DNA from 2 places in the Acidovorax sp. WCS2018Noco2-16 genome. Region 2 is predicted to be linked to the other one. Evidence: riboswitches for the same ligand, from Rfam matches in the RefSeq annotation. Region 2 holds a riboswitch; the other holds the start of a gene.
The links. Region 2 has a riboswitch for S-adenosylhomocysteine ahead of ahcY (adenosylhomocysteinase). Riboswitches for the same ligand answer to the same signal wherever they lie in the genome.
Positions count from the first base shown of each region.

Region 1: another riboswitch for S-adenosylhomocysteine. It lies ahead of metH (methionine synthase); the one in region 2 lies ahead of ahcY (adenosylhomocysteinase).

Region 1 is NZ_JAVTJJ010000003.1:307,970-315,242, reverse strand. It holds gene RQI28_RS10915 (WGR and DUF4132 domain-containing protein) at 1-2,430, opposite strand, end outside; gene RQI28_RS10910 (hypothetical protein) at 2,987-3,742, shown strand; S-adenosyl-L-homocysteine riboswitch at 3,780-3,882, shown strand; gene metH (methionine synthase) at 3,915-6,653, shown strand; gene RQI28_RS10900 (hypothetical protein) at 6,747-7,091, shown strand; gene RQI28_RS10895 (hypothetical protein) at 7,182-7,273, opposite strand, start outside.
Region 2 is NZ_JAVTJJ010000009.1:10,618-17,890, forward strand. It holds gene RQI28_RS15800 (TlyA family RNA methyltransferase) at 4-1,005, opposite strand; gene ahcY (adenosylhomocysteinase) at 1,161-2,591, opposite strand; S-adenosyl-L-homocysteine riboswitch at 2,675-2,757, opposite strand; gene RQI28_RS15810 (MFS transporter) at 2,795-4,045, opposite strand; gene RQI28_RS15815 (peptide chain release factor 3) at 4,256-5,884, shown strand; gene RQI28_RS15820 (hypothetical protein) at 5,888-7,249, shown strand; gene RQI28_RS15825 (EamA family transporter) at 7,262-7,273, shown strand, end outside.

The DNA of each region.
Region 1 (7,273 bases), on a different contig from region 2:
CTCGGCCTCGCCGGCCACCGCGTTCCAGAAGGGCACGCCCAAGGGCTCCGGCAGCTGCGTGACGAAGTCGCCCGCGAACCAGAAGAAGTAATAGCGCTGCTGTTTGCGCCCCGCCAGCATGGCGCGCCAGGCAGCGATGAGCTGGGCGGCGTTGCCGCTGCGGATGCCTTCACGCGCCGCGTCGAGGATCGGGTCCTGGGTGGTGGCGAGCAGTTCCTTCTCGCGGCTCTCGCTGCGCTGCACGATGCCCTGGATCAGCGCGTCATCGACATCGTCCTGTGTTTCGTAGGCCGCCTGCAGCAGCTTGAGCTGCTCTTCCTCCGCCATCTTCTTGGCCTTGGCCTCGAAGCCCAGTTCCTTGAGCAGCACCTGCACGTCGGCGCGCGCGGTGGCGTAGCGCTGGGCCTGCCACGAGGTGACAGATTGCCGCACGGCGTCGCGCGCACCGGGCGCCCATTGTTCGACCGGCTCCAGCGCCAGCGGCTCCAGCGTGAAGACACCCGCGGCCTTCTTCTGCACCTTGGCCAGCCAGGGCGGTGCCGCCAGCACGCCGGGCAGCTCTGCGGCATCCGCCACGTCCGCCGGGCCTTCCAGCAGCGCCAGCTGCCGCTCGATGGCGGCCCGCGCGCCCGCGTCCAGCCAAGGCCGCAGGCCGTCCACCAGGCCGGCGTGCGCGCGCAGCAGGCGAGTGAGACTGGGCGTGAGCAGCCCGGCGTCCTTGCCGCCGGCGGCGACCAGACGCGACAGCGCGACCAAAGCCGCCTGGGGCCAGCGGTCCACCGCCAGCGACAGGCGCGCGAGCGCGCTCTTGGAACTGCTGGCCACCTTGGCCAGCGCCGTGACCGCCTCGGGCATGCCGATGGCGGCGAGCGCGTCCCCGGCTTCGTCGGTGGCGGCGCCCTTTTCCAGCACGGCGATGGCCTCCACGCCACGCTCCAGCACGGCGGTGGCCACCATCTGCGTGTGGCCCCAGAAGCTGGTGGAATAGCTGGTGCGCACCTTCGCCGCCTGCGCTATGGCCGCCGGGTCGGTGGCGGTCAGCAGCAGCCAGTGCAGCGTCTCCGGCGTGTCCTTCTCGGCACCCAGGCGAAGCGCCAGGGCGTTCGACAGCTCGGGCCGGTCCGGCAGCAGCAGCGCCAGCACGGGCTGGCGAGCGGGCAGCAGTTGCGGCAAGGCGGCTTCGATGCGGTCGGCGCAGGTGGTCCAGTCGGCCTCGCCGGCCGCGGCCAGGTGACTGCGCAGGGCCGATTCGGCCTGGCCCAGCGGGCCGCGCCAGCCATTGCTCACCGCATGGGTCACGGTAGACGCGAGGCTGCTGCTGCGCGTCTTGGTCTTGTGGTCGTAATCGGTCTTGACCTGCACGCGCTGCGCGGCAAGCCAGATGTCCACCGCCCGCGGCAGGCCGTAGCGCGCGACCAGATAGTCGACCACCGCCTCACCGGGCTCGCTGTCGCCGTAGTAACCGGTGGTGTGCAGCGCCAAGCTCAGCAGCAGCGCGTCGGCCTCGGCATCTTCGGGCGGCTCGATGAGTTGCAGACGGTCCAGCACGCGCTGCGCGGCAGCACGCAAGGCGGCGTCGCTGGCGCTGATGTCCAGGGTGGCCTGCGTCTTCTGCTTGACCAGCAGCCAGGCCGCCGCCGGGCTGGTGGACCTCACGGCCTTGGGGAAACGGCGCGAGGCAAAGGCCGCGACCTGCATCTCAGGCGTGATCCGCAGCGGCTCGCCCTGCGCCAGCCAGGGCGGCATGCCTTCGGGCACCGGATCGTCGCAGGCCGGCCCCGAGGCGCCGGAGCCCGCCGCGGCCGCATGGGCCGCCATCGCCGCGGCCCAGTCACCCATCTTGCGGGCGTACTCGGCCGAGTCCTCACGCACCTCGGCCGTGGCGCCCCAGCCATAGATCACGCCGCTGGACTTGAGCCGGTCGAAGGCCATGGCCGCGCCCTGCTCGCTCACTCCGTACTGCCGCTTGAGCCCGGCAGCCGAGAGCTTCTCGCCCACCTTGAGCGTGCCGTCGGCGATCTGCAGGCGCGCGGCTTCGTAGGCACGCTCGCACTGCGCATCGAGGCTTTCGGCGGGCGGGACCGGCTCCGCCGCCGCAGGGGTAGAAGCCGCGCGGCTCGCCGTTGGCACACTGGTCTGGGCCCGCTTGTCGGCCTGCGCCGCAGGCGCGGGTGACTTCACCTGGGGCGGGGCCTCGGTCTTGCCGATGCTGGCCTCGGCCGCCACGCCAGCCTCCTTGTAGCCCTTGCTGGTCTTCTCGCTCACCAGCTTGTTCAGCGCGGTGGCGGCCTTGGGGCCATCGTCGAAGGATTTGGTCTGACTCTGGCCCGCGGTGCCGATACGGCCCCATCGGATGTTCAGTTCACTGCCTGCCTGCTCAATTTCCCAGAACTTGCTGGAATTGCCCTCGATCAGCTCGAAACGACGCATGCCTTTGCTCTTCCTTTGTCAGAAATGCCAGGGACCCCGGGGACAGCCTGCCCCGCAGAAGCAGGCAAGCATAGTGGGCAAGCGTGACGCCATAGCAAGCGGAAGCGTCAGAAAATGTAGCAACAGAAACGGTCCAATGGCCGTCACGGCATGCAAGACCTTGATGGAAAAGCAGCCCGGCCGGTGACTCCGTTGGCAATCTTGTCGAGCGTGGCGTCGGTATGCGCGATTCCCGCCAGCAAAAGAAGGAAGGCCGCCGCGGTGGGCAGCGCAAGAGCGACGGGAAGCAAAAGAGGTGCGCATGGCAAGGAGTCCGGATCAGCCCGGTTTCCCACGCCAGGTAGCGGCGCGCGGCGTCCAGGTACCGACTCGGCGCCGGGCAGGGCCATCTTGCGATGCTTCGCGGCCTTGCTGCCGTCCAGCGGCACCAGGGGCTCGCCCGCCTGCTGGCGGTGGTGCAGTTCCTGCGCGCTGATAAGTTTTTCAACGATTCTTAGCCGGCTATGCAGAAGGCAGTGCGCGGGCCGGGCGTGTCGATAATGCGGCGCACATGCTGATGCCTTTTCCTTCCCGCCGATGCCTGCTGGGGCAGGGCTGCGCGCTCGCCGCAACCGCGCTGGCCGGCTGCGGCACGCCCGCGCCCACCGCGCGCGGCGAAGTGCAGGCCGCTGCCGTGGCGCCCACCGAGCTGGCGCAGTCCGACGTGAACCGCATGGCCACGCTGGGCATGCGCGCCAACCTGGACAGCCTCTATCTGCTGATGGACAAGCTCTACCGCCGCAACCCGGCCGAATGGCGCAAGGGCCAGGCTCCCGGCCAGTTGCCGGGCCGCATCCTGGCGGGCCAGCGCGTGCGCACCGCCATCGAGCAGCGCGAGGCCTGGCCGCCGCTGCAGGGCCGCCAGGACATTGCCGCGCTGGCCCTGGCGCTCAGCCCTGAATTCACCGGCGACCGCGTGGCAGCGGTCATCTACGCCACGGCCGACATGATCGTCACCGCGCATGGCGGCAAGACCGAGTTCTTCCTGATCGACAGCCTGGACGCGCAGCACCTCTACAACGCCGCGCGCAACGTGGAAAGCGCCGTGTGGCTGATCGCGCAGCGGCGCGACGCGGCGGGCAGGCCTTTGCTGCTGGCCGACGAAATCACCGCCGATGCACGCAACCTGAGCTTCGAGCGCGAGTTCGGCAAGGTCATCGCCCGGCTGGACCTGCTGGCCGGCGTGGTGGCCGAGAAGTACCGGCGCGCGGCCATCAGCTACGTGCAGGGGCTGATGGGCGGCACCTTTCTGCAGTTCCTGCCGGTGCGCTGAAAAACCGCGCGGGGTGCGGCGGCGCTTAAAATTCGCCGCCCCCGAGGAGCGTTGCAGCGCCCGCCCAATTCCCGATCAAGGACATGGCGGCGTCAGGCTCGGGCTGGCAGTGGCCTTGCACCCAACGACGCTCACCTGTTTCATCCCCGAACCGATTGCACAGGTGAGCCTGATGTCCGCTGTTTCCGTCCCTCCCATGAAGCTGTCCGGCCTGGAGCCCGTCTCCATTGGCGAGGGCACGCTGTTCGTCAACATCGGCGAGCGCACCAACGTCACCGGCTCCAAGGCCTTCGCCCGCATGATCCTGAACGGGCAGTACGAAGAAGCCCTGGCCGTCGCCCGCCAGCAGGTGGAGAACGGCGCCCAGGTCATCGACATCAACATGGACGAGGCCATGCTCGACAGCAAGGCGGCCATGGTGCGCTTTCTGCAGCTCATTGCCTCCGAGCCCGACATCGCGCGCGTACCCATCATGGTCGACAGCTCCAAGTGGGAGGTGATCGAGGCCGGCCTGCGCTGCGTGCAGGGCAAGGGCATCGTCAACTCCATCTCCATGAAGGAGGGCATCGACAAGTTCAAGCACGAGGCACGCCTGGTGCGCCGCTATGGCGCCGCTGCCGTGGTCATGGCCTTCGACGAGAAGGGCCAGGCCGACACCTACGAGCGCAAGATCGAGATCTGCGAGCGCGCCTACCGTGTGCTGGTCGACGAGGTGGGCTTTCCGCCCGAGGACATCATCTTCGACCCCAACATCTTCGCGGTGGCCACCGGCATCGAGGAGCACAACAACTACGCGGTCGACTTCATCGAGGCCGTGCGCTGGATCAAGCAGAGCCTGCCCGGCGCCAAGGTCTCGGGCGGCGTCTCCAACGTGAGCTTCAGCTTTCGCGGCAACGACCCGGTGCGCGAGGCCATTCACACCGTGTTCCTGTACCACGCCATCAAGGCGGGCATGGACATGGGCATCGTCAACGCCGGTATGGTCGGCGTGTACGACGACCTGGAGCCCACGCTGCGCGAGCGCGTGGAGGACGTGGTGCTCAACCGCCGCCCCGATGCGGGCGAGCGCCTGGTCGAGGTGGCCGAGACCGCCAAGAGCGGTGCCAAGGACGAGAGCAAGCGCCTGGAATGGCGCGGCACGCCCGAGGCCCCCAAGACCGTGGGTGAGCGCCTGTCGCATGCGCTGGTGCATGGCATCACCGACTTCATCGTCGAAGACACCGAAGAGGCTTACCAGATCGTGCTGGCCAAGGGCGGGCGCCCGCTGCACGTGATCGAAGGCCCACTGATGGACGGCATGAACATCGTGGGCGACCTGTTCGGCGCCGGCAAGATGTTCTTGCCCCAGGTGGTGAAGAGCGCGCGCGTGATGAAGTCCGCCGTGGCCCACCTGATCCCCTACATCGAGGAAGAAAAGCGCCAGGACGAGCTGGCCGGGCGCGACGTGCGCAGCAAGGGCAAGATCATCATCGCCACCGTCAAAGGCGATGTGCACGACATCGGCAAGAACATCGTCACCGTCGTCTTGCAATGCAACAACTTCGAGGTGGTGAACATGGGCGTGATGGTGCCCTGCCACGAAATTTTGGCGCGCGCCAAGGTCGAAGGGGCGGACATCGTGGGCCTGTCGGGCCTGATCACGCCGAGCCTGGAAGAAATGCAGTACGTGGCCGGTGAGATGCAAAAGGACGACCACTTCCGCATCAAGAAGATCCCGCTGCTCATCGGCGGCGCCACTACCAGCCGCGTTCACACGGCGGTGAAGATCGCGCCCCACTACGAAGGCCCTGTGGTCTACGTGCCCGACGCATCGCGCAGCGTGAGCGTGGCGCAGAGCCTGCTGGGCGACGGCGTGCAGAACTATGTCGACGAACTCAACGCCGACTACGACAAGGTGCGCACGCAGCACGCCAACAAGAAGCAGACCCCGCTGTGGTCGCTGGCCAAGATCCGCGCCAACAAGACCCCGGTGGACTGGGCTGCGTTCAAGCCCACCGTGCCGCGCGCGCTGGGCCGGCGCGTGTTCAAGAACTTCGACCTGGCCGAGCTGGCCCGCTACATCGACTGGGGCCCGTTCTTCCAGACCTGGGACCTGGCCGGGCCGTACCCCGCCATCCTGACCGACGAGGTCGTGGGCGTAGAGGCCATGCGCGTGTTCGCCGACGCGCAGGCCATGCTGAAAAAGATCATCGAAGGCCGCTGGCTCACCGCCAGCGGCGTGATGGGCCTGTACCCCGCCAACAGCGTGAACGACGACGACATCGAGTTCTACACCGACGAGACGCGCACCGAGGTCGCAATGACCTGGTACGGCATGCGCCAGCAAGCCGAAAAGCACACCATCGACGGCGTGACCCGGCCCAGCCGCTGCCTGGCCGACTTCGTCGCGCCCAAGGCCAGCGGCATCGCCGACTATGCCGGCATGTTCGCCGTGACGGCGGGCTTAGGGATCGAGAAGAAGGAAAAGGCGTTCATCGACGCGCTGGACGACTACTCCGCCATCCTATTCAAGAGCCTGGCCGACCGCTTGGCCGAAGCCTTTGCCGAAGCCTTGCACCACCGCGTGCGCACCGACCTGTGGGGCTACGCTGCCGGCGAAGCATTGAGCAACGACGACATGATTGCCGAAAAGTACGCGGGCATCCGTCCCGCGCCCGGCTACCCGGCCTGCCCCGACCACAGCGCCAAGAGCGAGCTGTTCAACGTGCTGCAGTGCGGCGAGGTCGGCATGACCCTGACGGAAAGCCTGGCCATGATGCCGGCCGCCAGCGTGAGCGGCTTCTACCTGGGCCACCCCGACAGCGTGTACTTCAACGTCGGCAAGATCGGCGAAGACCAGCTGCACGACATGGCCGCGCGGCGGGGCATGGACGAGGCCGTGCTGGCGCGGCTGCTGGCGCCGAATTTGTGATGCGTTTGCGGCGCCGACAGCCATGGGACGCGACCAGCGTGGGTCGCCATCCATGGCCTTGAGTCCGCGCCCAGTCTCAAGATCATCCAACCCATGAAAAGCGTTCTGGCCGTCTTGTTTTTCGTCGCCGTGGCAGCGGTCCTGTTGTCTTGGGACGCGCGTCCTGGAAACTCTGTTCCCAGCTGGATGTTCGCAGTCGCCGCCATCCCCATGGTGCTGGTCCGCTGGTTCCGCGTCAGCGACAGCGACGGCTCGGACGGCATGAAGGGCTTGGGACTTCTCTGTCTTTTTGTGGCCGGCATCGGACTGATGGTGGTGGGGGCCATCGGTTCGGGAATGCGCGGTACCTGGGGCGAAATCCTGTCCCCGGCGCTGCCGGTTGGAGCGGTGGGGTTCGTGATCAGCCTCATCGCCGGCTGGTGGCACTTCAAGGACTGAGGCGGGCTGCGGCAGGAACGCGGTGACCGCGTTCTGTCGAAGATCGTCCATCGACGCGGACACCCGCAGGCCGCGCCGGCCGCAGCCGCGTCAATCCGCCCACTCATCCTTTTCGGTCTGCTGATACTTGCGCAGCATCTTGCGGGGCAGGCGCCAGCCCAACAGCCCGCCCAAAGACGCCC
Region 2 (7,273 bases):
TGTTCAAGCCGCACTCCTTGCGTGAATGAAGAACTCGCGGTTGCCGTCGCCGCCATCGACCGCGCTGTCGTACCAGCCCAGCACCTGAAGGCCCTCGGCCGCGCAGCAGTCGCGGATGCGCTGCTCGACCAGCGGGTACATCGCCACGTCGCGCACGATGCCGCCCTTGCCGACCTGGCCGGGCTGCAGCTCGAACTGCGGCTTGACCAGCATGAGCAGGTCGCCACCGGCCTTCAGCAGAGGCGCCACGGCAGGCAGGATCAGCGTGAGCGAGATAAACGACACGTCGCCCGTCACCAGGTCGAACACCGGGGTGACGTCGACCTGTTCCAGCCCCGCACGCCGGCGGCGCACGGTGGGCAAGGCGCCCTGGGCACGGGCACGCGCCCTGGCTGAACGCTCGGCCTTGAAGGCCTCCACGTCGTGTTCCTTGGCGTCGTCGCTGTCGTCGTACGCTTCGTCGACCAGGCCGCCGTTGCGCATCCAGCTGTAGGGCGCCTCGGGCTGGGTGTCGTTGTCGTCCGGGTCTTGCTCGACCTGCTCGGACAACGCGTCTTCGCAGGCCTCCCGCAGCGATGCGGCCGTTACGGAACGGGCGTTCAGGCCTTCGACTGCCACCACGCGCGGGTCTTGCCGCAGGCTGTCGTGCAGCTGGCTGTGGCCCACGTCCACGCCGATCACCTGCACAGCGCCCTGCTGCAACAGGCAGTCGGTGAAACCGCCGGTGCTCTGGCCCACGTCCAGACAGCGCCAGCCGGCCACCTGCAGGCCGGTGGTCTGCAGCGCGCCTTCGAGCTTCAGGCCGCCGCGCGACAGGTACCGCGCTTCGGATTGGTCCAGCAGCTGCACTTCGGCGATTTCTGGAATGTCGTCGCCGTTCTTGGCCACCTTGTGCCAGGGCAGGCTGGCCGCCAGCCGCCACTGCACACCGGCGGCGATCAGGCGCTGCGCCTGCGACCGGGTCGTCGCGTGGCCCTTGTCCACCAGATACACGTCTGCGCGCATGCACCCATCCTTTTTTTAGAGTCAAATAGGCCTCTAGCGCTTATCCATCAAGCGCTATTAGCTATTATTTTTATAGCAAATCAATTATCAACCAAGCCACAGGCCGGCAGGCCACCAAGGGCTTGCCGGCCTGTCGCCACCGATCCGCCCTGCGATCAGTAGCGGTACGTGTCGGGCTTGTAAGGGCCGCTCTTGCTCACGCCGATGTACGCGGCCTGCGTGTCCGTCAGCTCGGTCAGCACGGCGCCGACCTTCTTCAGGTGCAGGCGCGCGACCTTCTCGTCCAGCAGCTTGGGCAGCACGTAGACCTTGCCGACTTCATAGTCGCCCGGCTTGGTGAACAGCTCGATCTGCGCGATGGTCTGGTTGGCGAACGACGACGACATCACGAAGCTGGGGTGGCCCGTGCCGCAGCCCAGGTTCACCAGGCGGCCCTTGGCCAGCAGAATGATCTTCTTGCCGTCCGGGAAGGTGATGTGGTCCACCTGGGGCTTGATCTCTTCCCATTCGTACTTCTCGATCGACGCGACGTCGATCTCGTTGTCGAAGTGGCCGATGTTGCAGACGATGGCCTGGTCCTTCATCTTCGCCATCGTGTCATGGGTGATGATGTCCTTGTTGCCCGTCGTGGTCACGAAGATGTCGGCCTTGTCGGCGGCGTAGTCCATCGTCACCACGCGGTAGCCTTCCATCGCGGCCTGCAAGGCGTTGATGGGGTCGATCTCGGTGACCCACACCTGGGCGCTCAATGCGCGCAGCGCCTGGGCGGAGCCCTTGCCCACGTCGCCATAGCCGGCCACCACGGCGACCTTGCCGGCGATCATCACGTCTGTCGCGCGCTTGATGCCATCCACCAGCGATTCGCGGCAGCCGTACAGGTTGTCGAACTTGGACTTGGTGACCGAATCGTTCACGTTGATCGCGCGGAACAGCAGCGTGCCCTTGGCGGACATCTCGTTCAGGCGGTGCACGCCGGTGGTGGTTTCTTCCGTCACGCCGATGATCTCGGCCGACTTGCGCGTGTACCAGGTCGCATCTTCCGACAGCTTCTTGCGGATAGAGGCGAACAGAATGCGCTCTTCTTCGCTAGCGCCATTGCCGGCTACCAGGGACGCGTCTTTCTCGGCGCGCTGGCCCAGGTGCATCAGCAGCGTGGCATCGCCGCCGTCGTCCAGAATCATGTTGGGGCCTTCGCCCGCACTGCCCTTAGGCGCAAAGTCGAAGATGCGGTGGGTGTAGTCCCAGTAGTCTTCCAGCGACTCGCCCTTGATGGCGAAGACCGGCGTTCCCGCGGCGGCGATGGCGGCTGCAGCATGGTCTTGCGTGGAAAAGATGTTGCACGATGCCCAGCGCACGTCAGCGCCCAGGGCCTGCAGGGTTTCGATCAGCACAGCGGTCTGGATCGTCATGTGCAGCGAGCCGGTGATGCGAGCGCCCTTCAGCGGCTGGCCGGCGGCGAACTCTTCGCGGATGGCCATCAGGCCGGGCATCTCGGTTTCGGCAATGCGGATTTCCTTGCGGCCCCAGGCGGCAAGGGAAATGTCGGTGATGGCCTGGTCGGCTTGTGGCTTGAGAACTGCGCTCATGGTTTTCTCCAATCAAGGATGGGTATGAAAACCACGCGAGCCGGGGCAAGAGATGAAGGCAGTCACTCACCGCACCGGAACAGCGTGGGTGAGCGTCGTTGCGAAGATACCGGCTTCCGAGCCTCACGCCCCGCTGTTGGGTGACGCTGCAACGCTCCTCGGAAAGGCGCGTATTGTACAAAACCCGCTGGTGCCTGCCCGGGTCAATCGCTGGCGCGGGTGTGATGGGGGCCGGCAGCTCTCAGCCGCACGGCACCCCCCAGGGCCAGCATGAGCAAGGCCATGCAGAACAGCACCACCGCGGGCCACTGGCCCTTTTCCCAGAACCCACCCGCCACCACGCCCAGAACGCTGGAGGCCATGTAATAGGCCAACAGGTATATCGACGATGCATGGCCCTTGGAATGCAGTGCCGCCGCGCCCACCCAGCCGCTGACCACCGCATGCCCGCCGAAGAAGCCGAGGGTGATCAGGCAGATGCCGGCGATCATCGCAGCCAGGTGCGCAGGCAAGGTCAGCAGCACGCCGGCGGCCATGAGCAACACACAGCCGATCAGCACCACCGGGCGGCCCAGCCGGTCGGCCAGCGCGCCCGCCCAGGGCGACGCGCACATGCCCAGCAGATAGGCGCAGAAGATCAGCCCGATCTCGGCCTGCCCCAGCCCGAACACTGGCGACGACAGGCGAAAGCTCACCAGGTTGAAAACCGACACCAGTGGACCCACCAGCAGGCATCCCACCGCAATCAGCAGGGGCAGTACCGGATTGCGCAAATGGTCACGCCAGATGCGGGCCTGCTGGCGCACGCCCCCGCTTGCCGCACGAACGAAACGCCGAGAAGGCGGCAGCAACAACACGAAGCCGATGGCGACCAGCAGGTCGATCACGCTGACGATGACCATTGCCTGGCGCCAGCCGAAGGCATCGGTCAAAAGCCCTACGCCCACCCGGCCGACCATGCCGCCAAACGCGGTGCCGCCGATGTACAGCCCCATGGCGAAGCCCAGGCCGCGCGTGTCGATTTCTTCGGCCAGGTACGCCATGGCCACGGCGGGCACCCCGCCCAGCAGCACGCCTTCAAGCGTACGTGCGGCGAGCATGGTGGCCCAGTTGGGCGACAGCCCCGCCAGCAGGTTGCACAGCGCGGCCAGCGCCATCGAGCCGAACATCAGCCAGCGGCGGCCCACCGCCTGCGACACCACACCCGCCACCAGAATGGACACCGCCAGCGCAGCGGTGCTGGCCGAGAGCGCTACGGAGCTGGCCGCCGCACCGATCTGGAAATGCCGCGCAAATTCCGGCAGCAGCGGCTGCACGCAATACAGCAGCGAAAACGTGGCGAAGCCTGCGAAGAACAACGCGATGGTGATGCGCCGGTACGCGGGCGTGCCCACCTCCGCACCGGCTGGCAAGGTCGTTTGGGGCAAAGTCGGGCGTTGGGAAGAAGTCGTCATGCAAATCGCCGCAGCGGATGTGGGTCGCGATTCTGCTCGGGACTGCCGGGCTCTGTCCAACAAGAGGCTCGGAACCTGCCCAAGGGTTGCGCCGCTAGAATCCCAGCGATCCATTCCGGCCTGCGGCAGTGTGACTTCACCCCACGCGCACGGCCCTTGCGGGGCGCCTAGCGCTGCTGCACGCCTTTACACGCCTATCCGAGCTGCCCCTTGTCTTACGCCCCAGAAACGCGGCGCCGCCGCACTTTTGCCATCATTTCCCACCCTGACGCGGGCAAGACCACGTTGACGGAAAAGCTGCTGCTTTTCTCGGGCGCCATCCAGATTGCCGGCGCGGTAAAGGGCCGCAAGGCCAGCCGCCACGCCACCAGCGACTGGATGGAAATCGAAAAGCAGCGGGGCATTTCCGTCGCGTCCTCGGTGATGCAGATGGCCTACCGCGACCACGTGGTCAACCTGCTCGACACGCCCGGCCACAAGGACTTTTCGGAAGACACCTACCGAGTGCTGACTGCCGTCGATTCGGCCCTGATGGTGATCGACGCTGCCAACGGTGTGGAAGCGCAGACGCGCCGCCTGATTGAAGTCTGCCGCCAGCGAGACACACCCATCATCACCTTCGTCAACAAGATGGACCGCGAAGTGCGCGACCCGCTGGACATCATGGACGAGGTCGAGCGTGAACTCGGCATGCCCTGCTGCCCCATGACCTGGCCCGTGGGCCAGGGCAAGCATTTCGGCGGGATCATCAACCTGCGCACCAAGGCCATGACGGTCTTCGAGAGTGGGAGCGAGCGTCGTCCGCAAGACTTTGAAGCTATCCCGCTGTCGAATGAAGACGCCTTGCGCGGGCGCTTCGGCGCTGAGTTCGACACCGCGCTGGAAAGCATGGAGCTGGCTGTAGGCGCATCGCCCGCCTGGGATCAGCAAGCCTTTCTGGCAGGCAAGCTCACGCCCGTATTCTTTGGCTCCGGCGTGAACAACTTCGGGGTGATGGAGGTGCTGGACGCGCTGGTCGACATGGCCCCCTCGCCCGGCCCGCGCGTGAGCACGCTGCAAGTCAACAAGCAGCCGGTGGTCAAGACGATTCAGCCTGAGGACGAAGGCTTTTCGGGGGTGGTGTTCAAGGTGCAAGCCAACATGGACGCCAACCACCGCGACCGCATCGCGTTCGTGCGTGTGGCCTCGGGCCGGTATACCCCGGGCATGAAGCTCAAGGTACAGCGCACCGCCAAGGAGCTGCGCCCGACTTCTGTCGTCACCTTCATGTCCCAGCGCCGCGAAGCGGTGGAAGAGGCGTATGCAGGTGACATCATCGGCTTTACCACGCACGGCGGAGTGCAGCTAGGCGACACCATCACCGACGGCGCCAACCTGCAGTTCACCGGCCTGCCCTTCTTTGCGCCAGAAATGTTCATGACCGTGGTGCTGAAGAACCCGCTGCGCACCAAGCAACTGCAGCAGGGCCTGGCGCAATTGGGGGAAGAAGGCGCCATCCAGGTCTTTAAGCCTGATGCGGGCGGCAACATGCTGTTGGGCGCCGTGGGGCAGCTGCAGTTCGAAGTCGTGCAACACCGGCTGAAGACCGAGTACGACGCTGACATCCGGCTGGAAAACTGCCAGTACACGGGCGCGCGCTGGATAACGGCCGACAGCCCTGCCGAACTGCGCGCATTCACCGACGCTTATCCGTTGTGCCTGGCGCACGACGCCGCCGATACGCTGGCGTATCTGTGCACCAGTCCGTATGACGTGCGACTGGCGCAGGAGCGGTTTCCGAAGATTCGGTTTCACCCATTGCGCGAGCATGCGGGATTGGCTTTGCAGGCTGCGGAGTAAAGTATGAAGAGTATTTTCTTGGATGATCCGAAATCAAATTTCAAACCATTTGTAATAATCCTATTTTTACTTTTATTTGTTTATGGATTCTGGCTCTCGGTGTTTTGGCCTGGAGTTTTAGGAGAAGACAGTTACTCTATTCTATTAGAAGTTGAAAACCCTGGAATTCATAATTCAGGAAAACCGGCATTCTGGCTCTATTTTGTAAGAATATTTTATGAAAATAGCCGTCTGGCAGAGTTGCCCATTGCAGCTTTGCTGACTGTTGCCGCTGTGGTTTTTGCACGAATTATAGGATGGTGCTGGTCTGAGCGTCTCTTTAAGACCGCGCTCTTTTGTTTTATTTTTATTTGTCTTGCACCCCATCTTATTTTTTTCATGGGGAACTTATATCCCGATGGCGTTTATTCAGCATGTGTTGCAGGTTTATTATTTGAGATTTGGCTGGTGGCAACCAAACGCCGAGCCTCGGCATCAAACCTTGCAATGCTCGCGATAACAATTCCTTTTGCGGCATTTGCGCGACCTAACGGAATTGTATTTCTTGCTCCGGTTGCCATACTCCTGTTTTTTACCGTCAAATCTAGTCGCATTTGGATTGCAGCAATACTTATCGGGTGGTGCTCTATTATGGCCTTTGCCACCGCCAATCAGGGATCAAGAGGACACGGCGCACTATATCCGCTAGTCATCTTTGAAACCGTCAACTTTCTCCAGCCAAGGCCCATGAATTTATGGACCGCGTCGCCACGAGTATCAGCACTCACTATTGAAACACTTAAAAAACATAAGCCAATCGATAACTACTTGAAATTCTATGACCCAGATTATTGGGACCCATTGCAGTTTCAACCCGAAGGCCCACGTGCACTTACGTTCCCGCGAGAAGATCAAAAAATTATAGTCCGCGAATTTTTCACATATAACCTGTGGCGAAATATTCCAAAATTCCTTGCAAGCAGAGTCAATATCTTCATGGTTTCGGCTTTTGCTCAAGGAGGCATTCCCAGCTTTGAATATGCTGAGCATGTTTTGAAAATCCTCCACACAAACTCATCGTATCGAAAATTCGCACTAAGCAAATCGGAAGAAGTCTTAAAAAAAATTCATGAGGCGAGTTATAACACTCGAATGTTATTTTGGACACCATTTCTAGGAATTGGCTTATTAATATGGTCTCTTGTTATAGGAATACGGGAGGGAGACGCAGCACTACTGATAATTTGCACTCCCATGGCGGTGCAACTAATTGCTATTTTTGCGTTCTCCATCGCCGGGGAATACCGTTACTTGCTGCCTTTTTTCACGCTACCCCTAGTTCTCCTTCCCGCTTGGGCGACCCGTCGCGCCACTATTCCAAATTGATAAGCTTCCCATATGTCTTTACTA